3 regions of the Exiguobacterium sp. s145 genome follow, and region 2 is predicted to be linked to each of the others. Evidence: riboswitches for the same ligand, from Rfam matches in the RefSeq annotation. Region 2 holds a riboswitch; each other region holds the start of a gene.
The links. Region 2 has a riboswitch for lysine ahead of KNQ07_RS13785 (Na+/H+ antiporter NhaC family protein). Riboswitches for the same ligand answer to the same signal wherever they lie in the genome.
Positions count from the first base shown of each region.

Region 1: it holds a riboswitch for lysine, as region 2 does, so the genes downstream of both, KNQ07_RS10750 (aspartate kinase) here and KNQ07_RS13785 (Na+/H+ antiporter NhaC family protein) in region 2, are expected to answer to the same signal.
Region 3: it holds a riboswitch for lysine, as region 2 does, so the genes downstream of both, KNQ07_RS11055 (amino acid permease) here and KNQ07_RS13785 (Na+/H+ antiporter NhaC family protein) in region 2, are expected to answer to the same signal.

Region 1 is NZ_JACSMV010000013.1:42,859-47,622, forward strand. Features, by position in the region: gene KNQ07_RS10740 (argininosuccinate synthase) at 1-836, shown strand, start outside; gene argH (argininosuccinate lyase) at 833-2,206, shown strand; lysine riboswitch at 2,274-2,452, shown strand; gene KNQ07_RS10750 (aspartate kinase) at 2,566-3,765, shown strand; gene KNQ07_RS10755 (aspartate-semialdehyde dehydrogenase) at 3,778-4,764, shown strand, end outside.
Region 2 is NZ_JACSMV010000022.1:42,606-47,369, forward strand. Features, by position in the region: gene KNQ07_RS13765 (ABC transporter ATP-binding protein) at 1-660, opposite strand, end outside; gene KNQ07_RS13770 (methyltransferase) at 700-1,332, opposite strand; gene KNQ07_RS13775 (heme oxygenase) at 1,418-1,750, shown strand; gene KNQ07_RS13780 (uracil-DNA glycosylase family protein) at 1,898-2,638, shown strand; lysine riboswitch at 2,707-2,882, shown strand; gene KNQ07_RS13785 (Na+/H+ antiporter NhaC family protein) at 2,988-4,571, shown strand; gene htpG (molecular chaperone HtpG) at 4,652-4,764, opposite strand, start outside.
Region 3 is NZ_JACSMV010000014.1:22,785-27,548, reverse strand. Features, by position in the region: gene KNQ07_RS11070 (TetR/AcrR family transcriptional regulator) at 1-359, shown strand, start outside; gene KNQ07_RS11065 (diguanylate cyclase) at 410-1,501, opposite strand; gene KNQ07_RS11060 (MarR family winged helix-turn-helix transcriptional regulator) at 1,693-2,142, opposite strand; lysine riboswitch at 2,317-2,501, shown strand; gene KNQ07_RS11055 (amino acid permease) at 2,636-4,114, shown strand; gene KNQ07_RS11050 (hypothetical protein) at 4,241-4,423, shown strand; gene msrA (peptide-methionine (S)-S-oxide reductase MsrA) at 4,493-4,764, shown strand, end outside.

The DNA.
Region 1 (4,764 bases), on a different contig from region 2:
TCCGGTTCGAAGTTTCGGTTGCTGCTCTTGATCCGTCGCTCGAAGTCATCGCACCGGTTCGCGAATGGAAATGGTCACGTGAAGAAGAAATCGCTTATGCAAAAGAAAACAACGTTCCGATTCCGATTAATCTCAACAGCCCGTATTCAATCGACATGAACTTATGGGGACGCAGTAACGAATGTGGTGTCCTTGAAAATCCATGGACAGAGCCGCCGCAAGATGCATACGCTTTGACGGTCGCACCGGAAGACGCACCGGATCAAGCGGAAGAAGTCATCATCGGTTTTGAAGCAGGTGTTCCGGTTTCGATCAACGGGACAGCGTATCCGCTGGCGAAGCTGATTACAGAACTGAATATCATTGCCGGTGCACACGGTGTTGGACGGATTGACCATGTCGAAAACCGTTTGGTCGGCATCAAGTCACGTGAAGTGTATGAGTGCCCGGGTGCGACAGTCTTACTCAAAGCCCACGCAGCACTTGAAACGATCACATTGACGAAAGACGTTGCCCACTTTAAACCGATTCTCAGCAAACAATATGCAGAAACGATTTACAACGGATTGTTCCATGCCCCGCTGACAAAAGGCCTCAAAGCGTTCTTGACGGCAACGCAACAGGACGTGACCGGTGAAGTCCGTGTCAAACTGTATAAAGGGAACGCAACCGTCACAGGACGTCAGTCAGCAGTTTCGCTCTACGATGAGAAACTCGCGACGTATACAAAAGAAGATGCCTTTGATCACGAAGCAGCGAAAGGATTCATCAAATTACACGGTCTTGCGATTGCGACACATGCCAGTGTCCATCGTCAGGAAGGCGTGAAAAAATGACGAAACTATGGGGCGGACGTTTTACGGAAAGTGCTTCCGCTCAAGCGGAGGCCTTCGGAGCATCGATTTCGTTTGATCAGAAATTAGCAGCCGTTGATTTACAGGGGAGTCTTGCGCACGCGCAGATGTTATATGAACAGGGAATTCTTGAAAAGACCGAGTGGGAACAAATCGAAGCCGGTCTTAAACAGTTGCAAACGACACTCGAGCAACACGTCTATACGACAGTGGATGAAGACATCCACATGAATCTCGAGCGGTTACTGACGGAACAGATTGGTCCGGTCGCCGGTAAACTGCATACAGCCCGCAGTCGAAATGACCAGGTCGCGACTGATCTCCACCTTTGGATGGAACAGCATGTTTTAGAACTCCTGTCGAGTCTTCGCAACCTGCAATCCGTCATTACGGAACAGGCGGAGCAACATGTGGAGACGGTCATGCCGGGTTATACCCATCTGCAACGGGCGCAACCGATCTCACTCGCGCATCATCTGCTCGCTTATTTTTGGATGTTTGAACGGGATGCCGATCGATTGACCGATAATCTGAAACGGATTCGGATGTCGCCGCTCGGTGCCGGGGCACTGGCGGGAACGACTTTCCCGATTGACCGCTTCAAGTCAGCCGAGTTACTTGGGTTTGAACAGGTCTATCCGAACAGTTTGGACGCGGTCTCAGACCGGGACTTCGTGATTGAATACCTTGGCATCGCGTCGACGGTCATGATGCATCTGTCACGCTTTTGCGAAGAAATCATCATCTGGGCGTCGCAAGAATTTTCGTTCATTGAGCTGTCCGATGCGTTTTCGACGGGATCAAGCATGATGCCGCAGAAAAAAAATCCAGATTTCGCGGAACTGATCCGCGGCAAAACAGGTCGTGTCTACGGAAATCTGATGGGTTTCCTGACGACGATGAAAGCATTACCACTCGCATACAATAAAGATATGCAGGAAGATAAGGAAGGTGTCTTTGACACCGCTGATACCGTGTTACAATCCGTTCAAATTTTTACAGGCATGATCGAATCGGCTACGTTTAAGACAGAAGCGCTCAAGAAGGCGACGATGCAAGACTTCTCGAATGCAACGGAACTGGCGGATTATCTGGTCACAAAAGGGATTCCGTTCCGGGAAGCACATGAAATCGTCGGGAAAGCCGTCTTACATTGTGTCCAAAGCGGCTGTTTCTTAAAAGATTTGACGCTGTCCACGTATCAGACGTTCCATCCGGTCATTGCAGAAGATGTCTATCCGTTGTTAGATCCGGTTCAGGCGGTCGCACGACGGGGAAGTTACGGCGGGACCGGTTTTACGGCCGTCCGGGATCAACTCGCATTAGCGAAGAAGCAACTTGAAAAATTATAAAATTCAAAAAAAGTTTGGCAAATCACTGGATTTAACAAAAAATGTTTGCTATAACTGTAACTAACAACCGACAGATAGAGGCGCGGATGACATCAGTAGCAACACTTATTCAAGGCAAGCATGCCAAGTGATGTGAAAGGGGAAATCCGCCGAAGTGAACAAGAAAATGCTTTTTCTTGATTGCTGGTACAACGGTTAAGATCCGTTGTACTGCCGAAACCCACGTTTCGGAGCGCTATCTTACGTAAAAGAACGTATGACGCTGTCATCGTTTGTCCGATCGTGATAACGACGGGCCGTAGGAACGCTCCTACCGGCCCGTCGTTTTTTTCTGTTTCGGGACAAAAGGAGATAGGATTGTGACAACTGTACTTAAATTTGGTGGTAGTTCGGTTGCGACTGTCGAACAGATTCAGTCAATTGCGAATTATTTGAAGAATCGGACGGAACAAGGAGAAAAATTAGTCGTCGTCGTGTCGGCAATGGGGAAAATGACCGATTCATTGATTGCTCAGGCGCAGGCGATAACGGACCGTCCGGAACGACGCGAACTGGACCGGCTGCTTGCAATCGGTGAAGAACAGACGATTTCATTACTCAGCATCGCCCTGAACTCACTCGGGATAAAAGCCTTGTCGCAGACAGGGGCCCAGGCAGGCATCAGCACGATGGGACTGCACACGAAAAGTAAAATCAAACAGATTGACGGCGAATTGCTCCGGAAAAAACTGGAGACATACGACGTCATCATCGTCGCCGGTTTCCAGGGCGTCAATGAGCTCGGGGATGTCACGACACTCGGTCGCGGCGGATCGGATACGACAGCCGTCGCATTGGCCGCGGTTCTTGATAAACGATGTGAAATTTACACGGACGTCGACGGTGTTTACACAGCTGATCCACGGATTCATGCAACGGCACAACCGATTCCACACATTTCATACGATGAGATGATGGAAATGAGTGCACTCGGTTCAAAAGTCATGGAGATGCGCAGTGTCGAACTCGGTAAAAAATACGGCGTCCACATCTTCGTCGGAAAAACATTAGAATCGGAAAGAGGGACTTGGATCATGGAGGCAACGGAAACGATGGAACAAAAAGCGGTCACGAGCGTCAGTGTAACGAAAAACGTGTTGACGGTGTCAATCAAGCATGTACCGCAGACGAACTCGGCGGTCACGGATATCTTTGAACTGTTATCAGGACGTCACGTCAACATCGATATGATCAGTCAGACGACGTTTGACAGTGACATCTTCCTTTCCTTCTCTTGTCCGCTGGATGAAGAAGAGTTTTTGGAAGAAGCACTGCAGGATATCATCAATCGTTTCCCGACGGTCAAAGTCGACCGTCATAACCAGCATGCCAAGTTATCCGTCGTCGGAATCGGGATGCGGGACGCAACCGGGGTCGCTTCGAAATTGTTTGCGACGTTCCGGGCGGAAAACATCACGTTTTATCAAGTCACGACATCAGAAATCAGCATCTCATATACGATTGCCCAGGCCGATATCGAACGGACTGTCGCAGCAATCGCAAAAGCATTCGATCTGTAAGGAGGAAATCATATGTATCATGTCGCAGTCATTGGCGCAACCGGTGCCGTTGGTCAAAAAATGTTACAAGTCCTGGCGGAACACGATTTTCCGGTCCGTCAGATTTCAGCTTATGCTTCAGCCCGTTCAGCCGGGAAAATCGTTCAGTTCAAAGGACAGGACGTCACGATTCAAGCGTTATCGGAAAACATCACGAAAGACGGGATTGATGTCGCACTGTTCGCAGCTGGCGGTACCATCAGTGAACAGTATGCCCCGTTGCTTGCTGCAGCAGGAACACTCGTCGTTGATAATTCCAGTGCGTTCCGGATGCAGGCAGATATTCCGCTTGTCGTACCGGAAGTAAATTCGCAGGCAATCGGACGGAACGATCGTTTGATCGCCAATCCGAACTGTTCAACGATTCAATCGGTCGTCGCCTTGGCACCGCTTCAACCATTTGGTTTGAAGCGCGTCAACTATACGACGTATCAGGCCGTATCCGGTTCCGGTCAAAAGGGAATCGAGGATTTAGCCCGCGGCAGTCGCGGCGAAGAACCGGTCAACTATCCACACCCGATTCATGATAATATTTTGCCGCATATCGATGTGTTCTTACCGGACGGTTATACAAAGGAAGAACAGAAAATGATTGACGAAACTCGGAAAATCTTTCGTTTGCCGGAGTTGCCCGTCAGCGCGACGTGTGTCCGTGTCCCGGTCACGAATTCACATTCCGTTGCCATCAATGTCACGTTTGAGCAGGAAACAAGTGTTGAAGCGATTCGTGCTGCTCTGGCCGAAGCACCTGGCGTCGTTTTAGTCGATAATGTCAGTCATAATCAATATCCGATGCCGCTTGATGCAAGCGGAACAGACGACGTCTATGTCGGACGAATTCGTCAGGATCAAAGTCTCGCCAATACGTTCCACATCTGGTGTGTCGCCGATAATATCCGTAAAGGGGCCGCTTCGAACGCTGTCCAGGTAGCACGGCAAGCACTTGAAAGTTCAATCCAT
Region 2 (4,764 bases):
CTGTTTTCGGCTCGACCGGACCAATTCATGAATGTCTGCTTCGATGATGATCCGTCCTTCTTTAATCAGCGCTGCCCGGTCACACGATTTTTCCATCTCCGGAAAATGGTGTGAACTCATTAAAATCGCTTTTCCGCGCTGCCGTTCCTTGTCGACCAGATTTAAAAAGCGTTCCTGCATCAACGGATCAAGTCCGCTCGTCGGTTCATCGAGCAGATAAACGGGAGCATCCTTCATGAAACAGCCGACCAATGCCAATTTTTGCTTCATCCCTTTCGACATCTTCCGGATTTTCGTTTTCGTTTCAAAAGGAAACTGCTCGAGTAACTCCGACTGACGTTCCGGTTTACTTTGGTGGAGTTGTTGCATCAAATGCAAAATCTGTTCACCCGTAAAATCACCGGGCAGATTAATCTCCCCCGGTAAATAACCGACGATTCGTTTTACTTCCTGAGATTGATTCCAACAGTCGTATCCACCGATCGTCGCATGACCAGAGTCCGCTTGAATCAATCCCATCAATTGTCGGATCGCCGTTGATTTCCCGGCCCCGTTTGGTCCGATAAAACCGAACACCATGCCCGGTTCAACCGTAAAGCTGACATCAAATAAACCTCGTTTCGGCGCAAATTCTTTCGTCACGTGTTGCAAATGAATCATCCGAATCGCCTCACTTTTCTGGTGATTGCCGTTAGTACCTTATACCCGTTTTGGTACTTCTTGGGACAGATCCACCCGATAAATCACGAACCGTTCGTCGTGATTTTTTTCGAAAAGTTCTTTCAGACGGACTTCTTCCACCTGTTCGAAAATCGTCTGATGTTCTAAATAATACCGGTATTCGTCTGCCGGATAATACAAAATTAAATCCAGCGGACGGGGACGTCGTTCAACGGATGCCAAGATTTGATCGACCACCTTCATGAAAATCTGGACGGAAAACGGATTAAAGAAGTAACATTTCGTGACATCATCCGGAATCGGATAGCTTTCCGCATACGTATGTTCAAAACGGATGCTGCCCTGACGTCGCTTCATTTTTTTCATGTAAGCCGCTTGATTCCTCAAAGCGTCTTCATAAAACTGTCCGTTCATCTCAACACCGATGACGGAACAATCAAACCGGTCATGCAGATAAAAGTTCAACCGACCTTTCCCGCAGCCGAAATCAATGACCGTATCCGTGTAATCGAAAGGATAGACGGCACATAACTCTTCCAGCGCTGCATAAGGCGTCGGTTCATAGCGATTGTAATGGCTGAACGCATTGTAAAGATGCTGAACATCAATCGTCTCGATGCGCAACCGTTCTTCGTACTCTTTTTCATTCATAATTGATTCCTTCTTTCAAGCATTATTGGTTTCATCGTACTATACTATGAATGTACACATTTCATTCTATAAGGGGGATAATCCAATGATCGTCGTTACGAATCGGATTAAAGTCAAAAAAGGAATGGCAGCCGCAATGGCACCACGTTTCACCCGTCCAAGCGGTCTTGATACGATGGAAGGATTTGTTCGTGTTGAAGTACTCTTGACGCAAGGACTCGAAGAACATGATGAAATGAATGTCAACATGTACTGGGAAGACATGAAGCATTTTGAAGCCTGGCGCAACAGCGATGACTTTAAAGCTTCTCATAAACGTCCGGAACCAACAGACGGAAAACAGGAAGAATCGCCGATGCTCGGCAGTGAAATCATCACGTATGAAGTCGCTTCTGTCAAAGAACGGACTTCTTTATAATTCATGTCAGAACCGCCTTGCCTCCAATTTGGTCGCAAGGTTTTTTTATTCTCAAGAGACCCCTCACTATATTGATATGGGTTTAAATTGTATGTAATACCATTATTTGTTATCATAAATCCCATACAGAAAGAGAGAGGATTTATTATGCTGAATTCATTATCGATTTTTGAACAGGCCATCCGGTCTTTACCGATTGATCGGCCTCTGACTCGCCAGGATTTGTGTGTGGACAGTTTTTTATTACAACAGGAACAGGATTTATCCGTTTATTATTCACCGATCGGCGAATACATCAATCCTTCCGCGAAAGTCGTTTTCATCGGGATTACTCCCGGATTCGAACAGATGCGAATTGCTTATGAAGAAGCGGCTGATGCCTTCCATCATGGCGCGACAATCGAAGAAACATCGAAAATCGTCAAATACAGTGCCAGTTTTGCCGGTCCGATGCGCCGTAATTTGACAACGATGTTAGACGAACTGGAACTGCATCATCTGCTGAATATTTCTTCAACCGCCACGTTATTTCATACAAATCAGGAACTGTTACACATGACTTCGATTCTGAGACATCCTGTTTTTTACCGGGATAAAAATTATACGGGACATCAACCGAAGATTGACCGGACACCACTGTTGCAACATTACGCTTATGAGCATTTTGCGGCGGAATTAAATCAGTTACCCGACCCTGTCATTTTGGTCCCGTTCGGACGCGTCGTCGAATCGACGGTCCGGACATTGCTTCATCAGGGACGAATCAAAAAACATACCGTTTTGTTCGGTTTCCCCCATCCTTCCGGAGCAAACGGACATCGGAAGCGACAGTTTGAAGAAAATAAAGACTATTTGATGAAGCAATTGAATTCTTATTTCAATACCTAACAAACATCCTTAATTTTTTTTTTGGAATGCGATAAAATTTTATTATGAAAAGAATATGACTATTTTATCGATGAGGTAGAGGCGCGGTCTTGATGAGTATTTGATCTGAGGATGACAACGAAGACGATCGAAGAAAGGTGAGACCGCCGAAGTATCGTCATGTGTCAGACATGACGATGCTGGTCGAACCGGGAAAGACCCGTTCGATTGCCATACGCGTATTGTATGGAGCACTCCAATTCGGCTAAGAAAGACGCATCCAGCAAGGGTGTCGGCTTTGTTGCCGGTGCCCTTGCTTTTTTCTGTGCAACGGGTCTCATCTTCTAAAAAAGGAGGAGAAACCACAACCATGGTCAATTATTCAGATTCTATCGTCGCACTCGTACCAGCACTTGTCGCCATCGTTTTAGCGATCGTTACACGCAAAGTCGTCATCTCACTCGGTGTCGGGATTTTGATTGGTGCCTTGCTGCTTCACAGCTTCAATCCGTTGGATACTGCAGTTTATCTCGGGAAAAACATCTTCAGCCTGTTTTGGGCAGACAGTGCGTTAAATGAATGGAATGTCTTATTACTTGTTTTCTTACTATTACTCGGTGTCTTGTCGACACTGATTCAAACATCCGGCGGTGCCCATGCCTTCGGTGAATGGGCGACGACGCATGTCAAGACGGCACGTGGTGCAAGACTCGCTGCTTTCGGGTTAGGGATTTTGATTTTCATCGATGATTACTTCAACAGTCTTGCTGTCGGAAACGTCAGTCGTCCGTTAACGGACCGTCGTGGCGTCTCACGTGCGAAGCTGGCGTATATCATCGACTCGACCGCTGCACCGGTCTGTGTCATCAGTCCGTTATCGAGTTGGGGTGCCTTCATCATCTCAATCATTGCCGGTATTTTAACGACGCATTCGATTACGGATTACTCGGCGTTCAGTGCCTTCATGATGATTGTGCCATTGAACTTTTATGCTATCTTTGCTTTGTTACTGACGCTCTACATTGCCTATACGGGAATTGCTGTCGGACCGATGCGGACGCACGAGTTGCGGGCTTTACAAGGCGAATTGTTTGATTCCAACAAAGGGACACCGATGGGAATGGCGGAAGAAGTCAAGGAACACGACGGCGGAAAAGTCCGCGATCTGGTTGTTCCGATCATCGTCCTAGTCATCGCGACTGTCACAGCACTCCTTTGGACAGGTGCACAAGCCCTTGCGGCGGACGGCCGATCCTTTACATTAATCGGTGCTTTTGAAGCGACGGACGTGACACGTTCCCTTGTTTCCGGTGTCGTCATCAGTTTAATCGTTGCGTTCCTGATGCTGATCGGTCGAAAAATTCCGGCACGTGATTACCGTATCAGCATCTGGGCAGGGCTAAAATCGATGTGGCCCGCTGTCGTCATTCTGTTGTTCGCCTGGACGATCATCGCAGTTATCGGCGATATGAAAACCGGGGATTATTTAGCCAGTTTCGTCAGCAAATCGATTCCTGCTTCTTACCTGCCGTTCTTATTGTTCTTGATTGCCAGTGTCATGGCGTTCTCAACCGGAACGAGTTGGGGAACGTTCGGGATCATGTTACCGATCGGAGCCGATTTGATCATGGCAGTCGATCCAAGTCTATTGTTACCGACACTTGCAGCTGTTCTTGCCGGATCCGTTTTCGGTGACCACTGTTCACCGATTTCCGATACGACGATTCTCAGTTCGACCGGTGCCGGTTCACATCATATTGACCATGTCACGACACAGCTACCGTACGCGTTGATCGGCGCAGCAGTATCCGCTGTCGGTTACCTCATTCTTGGTGTCACCGGTTCATCCGTATTCGGCTTCCTCGGTGCACTCGTCGCCTTCGTGATTTTCCTCGTCATGTTGAATGTTCTGTCACGCCGCGGTGAAGTGCCGTCGCAACTTCGCTCGGAGTAAGACGAAGTAAACAAGCCATCCAAAAAAGCCGGACCTGATGAATTCATCGGGTCCGGCTTTCTTTATACGATCTTTTTATGTCAGATCATCAAGGCGCAGACTTCATTTGCAAAGGCAACCGGATCTTCAATCGGCAACCCTTCCATCAACAACGCCTGTTGATACATCAGCTTCGTGTACCGTTCAAATTTCG
Region 3 (4,764 bases), on a different contig from region 2:
CTCCGTCGCTCGATCGGGTCAGCCGTTACTTCGAACGACTGTTCATCCATATTGAACAACATGAACAATTTTACCGGACGATGTTGCTGAACGGTCCGGTCAAAACGTTCATCTCGCGTTTTCTCGATACGTTAAAGGAAAATTATCAGCGGGTGTTCGAAGCGCACACGGTAACGGAAACCCAACTGGTCGATCGTGATTTATTGTTGAATTACGTGATCGGCGGACAGCTCGGGCTACTGATTTCCTGGTTACGAAACGGTCGTCCTTATTCGGCGGCCTACATGGCAGATCAACTCAGCCGGATGATTGTTTTCGGAACAGTCAAGAGCATCGGTTTTCCGGAACAATCGACTTAAAGTGATGTCAAAAAACCGCCCTTTCACCGGATGACGGGAAAGGGCGGGAATCAGGCCTGTTCGACTTGCAATTGTTTGGTATAGGTCGTGCTCCGGTTGCGTCCACTGTCCTTCGAATGATACAGCGCTTTATCTGCCTGCTGTAAGGCTTCAAGAGACGTATGCGAGCTGCTCGAGTGCGCGATGCCGAGAGAAATCGTAATCTGCAGATCAGGGACGGCTGTCGTCGGAAACAGATTTCGGGCAACCGTCGTCCGGGCAAGTTCCGCGATGCTCTTCGCATCGGCGAGTGAGGTGTTCGGGAGAATGATTAAAAATTCTTCGCCGCCGTAACGTCCGACCAGATCATCCGGTCGTGCCAGTGAGGCTAACGTCGTCCCGAGTTGCCGCAAGACGTCGTCACCGGCGTCATGACCATATGTATCGTTGACGTGCTTAAAGAAATCAATGTCAATCAGGATCAGCGAGTAGCCTTCTTCTGCTGAACCGACGAGTGACAGGGAGTCATCAAGCCGGCGGCGGTTGGCGAGCCCTGTCAAGGCGTCGGTCATGGCCAGTTTTTGCTGGTACTGGATATTTTCAAAGTGTCGTCGTAACTCTGTCAACAGATGATAGGTCACGAAACCGGCAATCAGGTTAAAGAATATGTAAGCCAGGGAAATCTCGATGAAGGTCGTCCAGCTGTTCGTCAGCAGATAGATGCCCGGTAACGAATAGACGATACCGATGCCGATCATCAGTTCGAAGTTCCAGAAGATCAACCGGATATAGCGACGGACGACGGCAATCGTCAGGATGAACACTCCGATGACGATTGTTGACACGACAGCAGCATCCATTTGTTCGACCGGAGTCAGCATAAAACGTGTCGCGACGATCATTACACCGGTGACGAGGGCACTCGGCAACCCGCCGAACATCATGGCGATGACGACAGGGACAATCCGTAAGTCGACCTGGGCGACATCAATCTGAATGCTGTTGAACATTAGAAGGACAGAAATCAGACCGGCGAGACCACCTAAAACGAGTCGAACGTTCAGATTCGTGTTCGGTGTAATCCGTGGGTGATTTCGAAAAGGAAGAAACAAAAGAGTAATCGTTGTAAACAGTAAGCAAAAGTTAATGATGAAATTATTCATGATGGACAACAAATCCTCCCAGCTCCTCGTAAACGCATTTCCAATAAGATAGTTCCAGTATACCCATTTTACTAACGGCAAGAAATGGAAAAATGTTTAGCGAAAGATGCTAAAGTCAATAAAAAAGACAAAGTACACAGTCAAGTGAACTTTGTCGGAGAAAAAAATAAATATTTTTTTGAAAGTAATTTTTAGGAAGAAATCGCTTCTTCATCCATCGTTAAGAGGATCTTATCGAAGACGAGAACCATCGCATTCAGCTCTTCTTCCGTGAGGGTGCCGAAACGCTCTTGGAGATATTTCCGGCGGACGACTTCAAGTTCGCGGAAAGCGGCTTCTCCTTCGTCCGTCAGTGCTAAAACAATCGATCTTCTGTCATCCGTCGAACGCGTCCGCGTGACGAATCCGGCTTTGTACAAACGATCAGTCAAAGCTGTTACCTGACTTGTCGCAAGCTCAAACTGCTCTGCGAGTAGAGTCGGACGTTGGGGACCATTTTCGGACAGGCTACGCAAAATGAAAAATTCACTCCGCGTCGCGGTTCCTTCAAACAGTCGGTTGAGTTCGCGGCGTAGTGTCCGGAGAATGACCCGCATTTGTTCCTCTAATCGATAGGTCAGTTGATCACGTTCTTGTGGCATTCAAGCAACATCCTTTCTCTCGGTTAACTTCTATAATTTAGTGTACTAAAAATTACGGATTTTTACCACGGATAGCGGAAATTTCAAAAAAAGAATTGACAATTTGAAGACGTTTTGTGTAACATGACGAAGTAATAACGAAATTATAACTAACTTAATTAGTTCTCACTCAACCAGTGGGATGGAGGTTGCAGTTCTTATAAGTACAGTCACGGATGTCGTCAAGCGGCAGATGAGGTGACTGAAAAGGAAGAATTGCCGAAATCAATCATCGCTTTGAAGATGATCGATTGGGATTAGATCGAACAGGTCTAATACTGTCACAGGTCAGATCTGGCTTGTGGGGAGCTATCTTTCACGACGGTAGAATGGGGCGCATCCATTTTACTATGTTGCGTTCTCATCTTCCTTCTGGAAGGTGAGGGCGCTTTTTGTTTTTTTTCGATTCAAAAAGTGTCCTCTCAAAAATTTAAAAAAGAGAGAAGCGAATAAGATGAATACTTTACAACCCCAAAGAAAACTCGATTCAACTGAAGAAGGATTAAAACGCGGTCTGCAAGCCCGTCACATGTCGATGATTGCGATCGGCGGTGCCATCGGAACCGGTTTATTCATTGCTTCCGGTGCGTCCGTTGCGGCTGCCGGCCCGGGCGGTGCCCTGTTATCGTATGCGGTCGTCGGAATCATGGTGTACTTCCTGATGACAAGTCTTGGTGAGATGGCAGCTTACATGCCGGTCGCCGGCTCCTTCTCAACCTATGGCGCAAAATTCGTCGATCCGTCGTTTGGCTTTGCACTCGGTTGGAACTACTGGTACAACTGGGCAGTTACGATCGCTGTAGAACTCGTTGCGGCGCAAATCGTCATGAGTTACTGGTTCCCGGATGTTCCCGGATTTTACTTCAGTGCTTTGTTCCTGTTATTGATGATCGGTTTAAATTACTTCTCCGTTAAAGGTTTCGGGGAAGCGGAATATTGGTTCGCGATGATCAAAGTAGTCACTGTCATCATCTTCCTGATTGTCGGTGTCGCGATGATCTTCGGTGTCTTCACATCTGAAGCACCGGTCGGCTTTAAAAACTTTGCGTTAGGTGATGCGCCGTTCGTCGGAGGCATCCCGGCCGTCATCGGTATCATTCTGGTTGCCGGTTTCAGTTTCCAGGGAACAGAACTTGTCGGAATCGCAGCCGGTGAGTCGGAAGATCCGAAGAAAAACGTTCCAAAAGCCGTGAAACAAGTCTTTTGGCGGATTCTTCTGTTTTATGTGTTTGCGATTTTCGTCATCGGAATGTTGATTCCGTACACAAGCCCGAACCTCGTTTCGAATGATATTACCGATGTAGCAGTCAGTCCGTTTACACTTGTCTTTGAAAAAGCCGGTCTTGCGTTCTCAGCTGCATTGATGAACGCTGTCATCCTGACGTCTGTCTTATCGGCAGGAAACTCCGGTATGTATGCGTCGACACGGATGCTGTATACGTTGGCACGCCAAGGGGATGCACCGAAATTGTTCGCACAGGTCTCAAAAAACGGTGTTCCCCGCAATGCGTTGCTTGCGACCGGTGCCATCGGAGCACTTTGCTTCCTGACATCGATGTTCGGCGGTCAAGTATATCTGTGGCTGTTGAATGCATCAGGGATGACCGGTTTCATCGCATGGCTCGGTATCGCGATCAGCCATTATCGTTTCCGCAAAGGATTCCTTGCGCAAGGTCATTCGCTCAGTGATTTGCCGTACGTGGCACCTGCTTTCCCGTTTGGACCGCTCTTTGCGTTCGGACTTTGTTTCCTCGTCATCGTCGGTCAAAACTACGCCGCGTTCCTCGCGGATCAAATTGACTGGGTGGGAATTGCCGCAACATATGTCGGTATCCCGTTATTCCTTGCCTTTTGGTTAGGTCATAAATTTAAAAACCGGACATCGGTCGTTCCTTATGAAGAAATGGAATTCCCGGAGCATCCGCGTCCGTAATTGAAAAAGTCGATTCCGTTTCAAGCGGAGTCGACTTTTTTTGTGTCTTTTGAGAAAGAATCATTCGGAAAACGTATCAAACGGTGAGAAATCGATTAAGATAAAAGAAAAATGGAGGCGACCTCAGTGAACTATTGGTATCACTTTAAACGGGCATTCATCCCGATTGCGATTTTACTTGTGACGTTAGCGATCTATCAGATGCTGTACCGCATGAATAATATGTGGTATTCGTTCGGTGGATTGATTTTAGTGTTTGCGGCGATTTATTTTGTCATGCGCCGCTTAAAAGCGAACCCCGAAGATTGACTGAGCAAGATAGTAGGGTAGCCGCACGGAACGCGTTAAAATAGACCTATACAGAGGAGGGGAAGCTAGATGGCAAAAGCAATATTCGCAGGTGGCTGTTTCTGGTGCATGGTCAAACCATTTCATAAATATGATGGTGTCGAACAAGTCATTTCCGGTTATACAGGTGGTCATACAGAAAACCCGACTTATAAAGAGGTCTGTTCTGAAACGACAGGACATTTAGAAGCGGTGGAAGTCACGTATGATCCGTCGGTCATCACATATGATGAGTTGCTTGAAATTTTTTGGCGGCAAATTGATCCGACGGACGGCGGCGGACAGTTCAACGACCGCGGTCA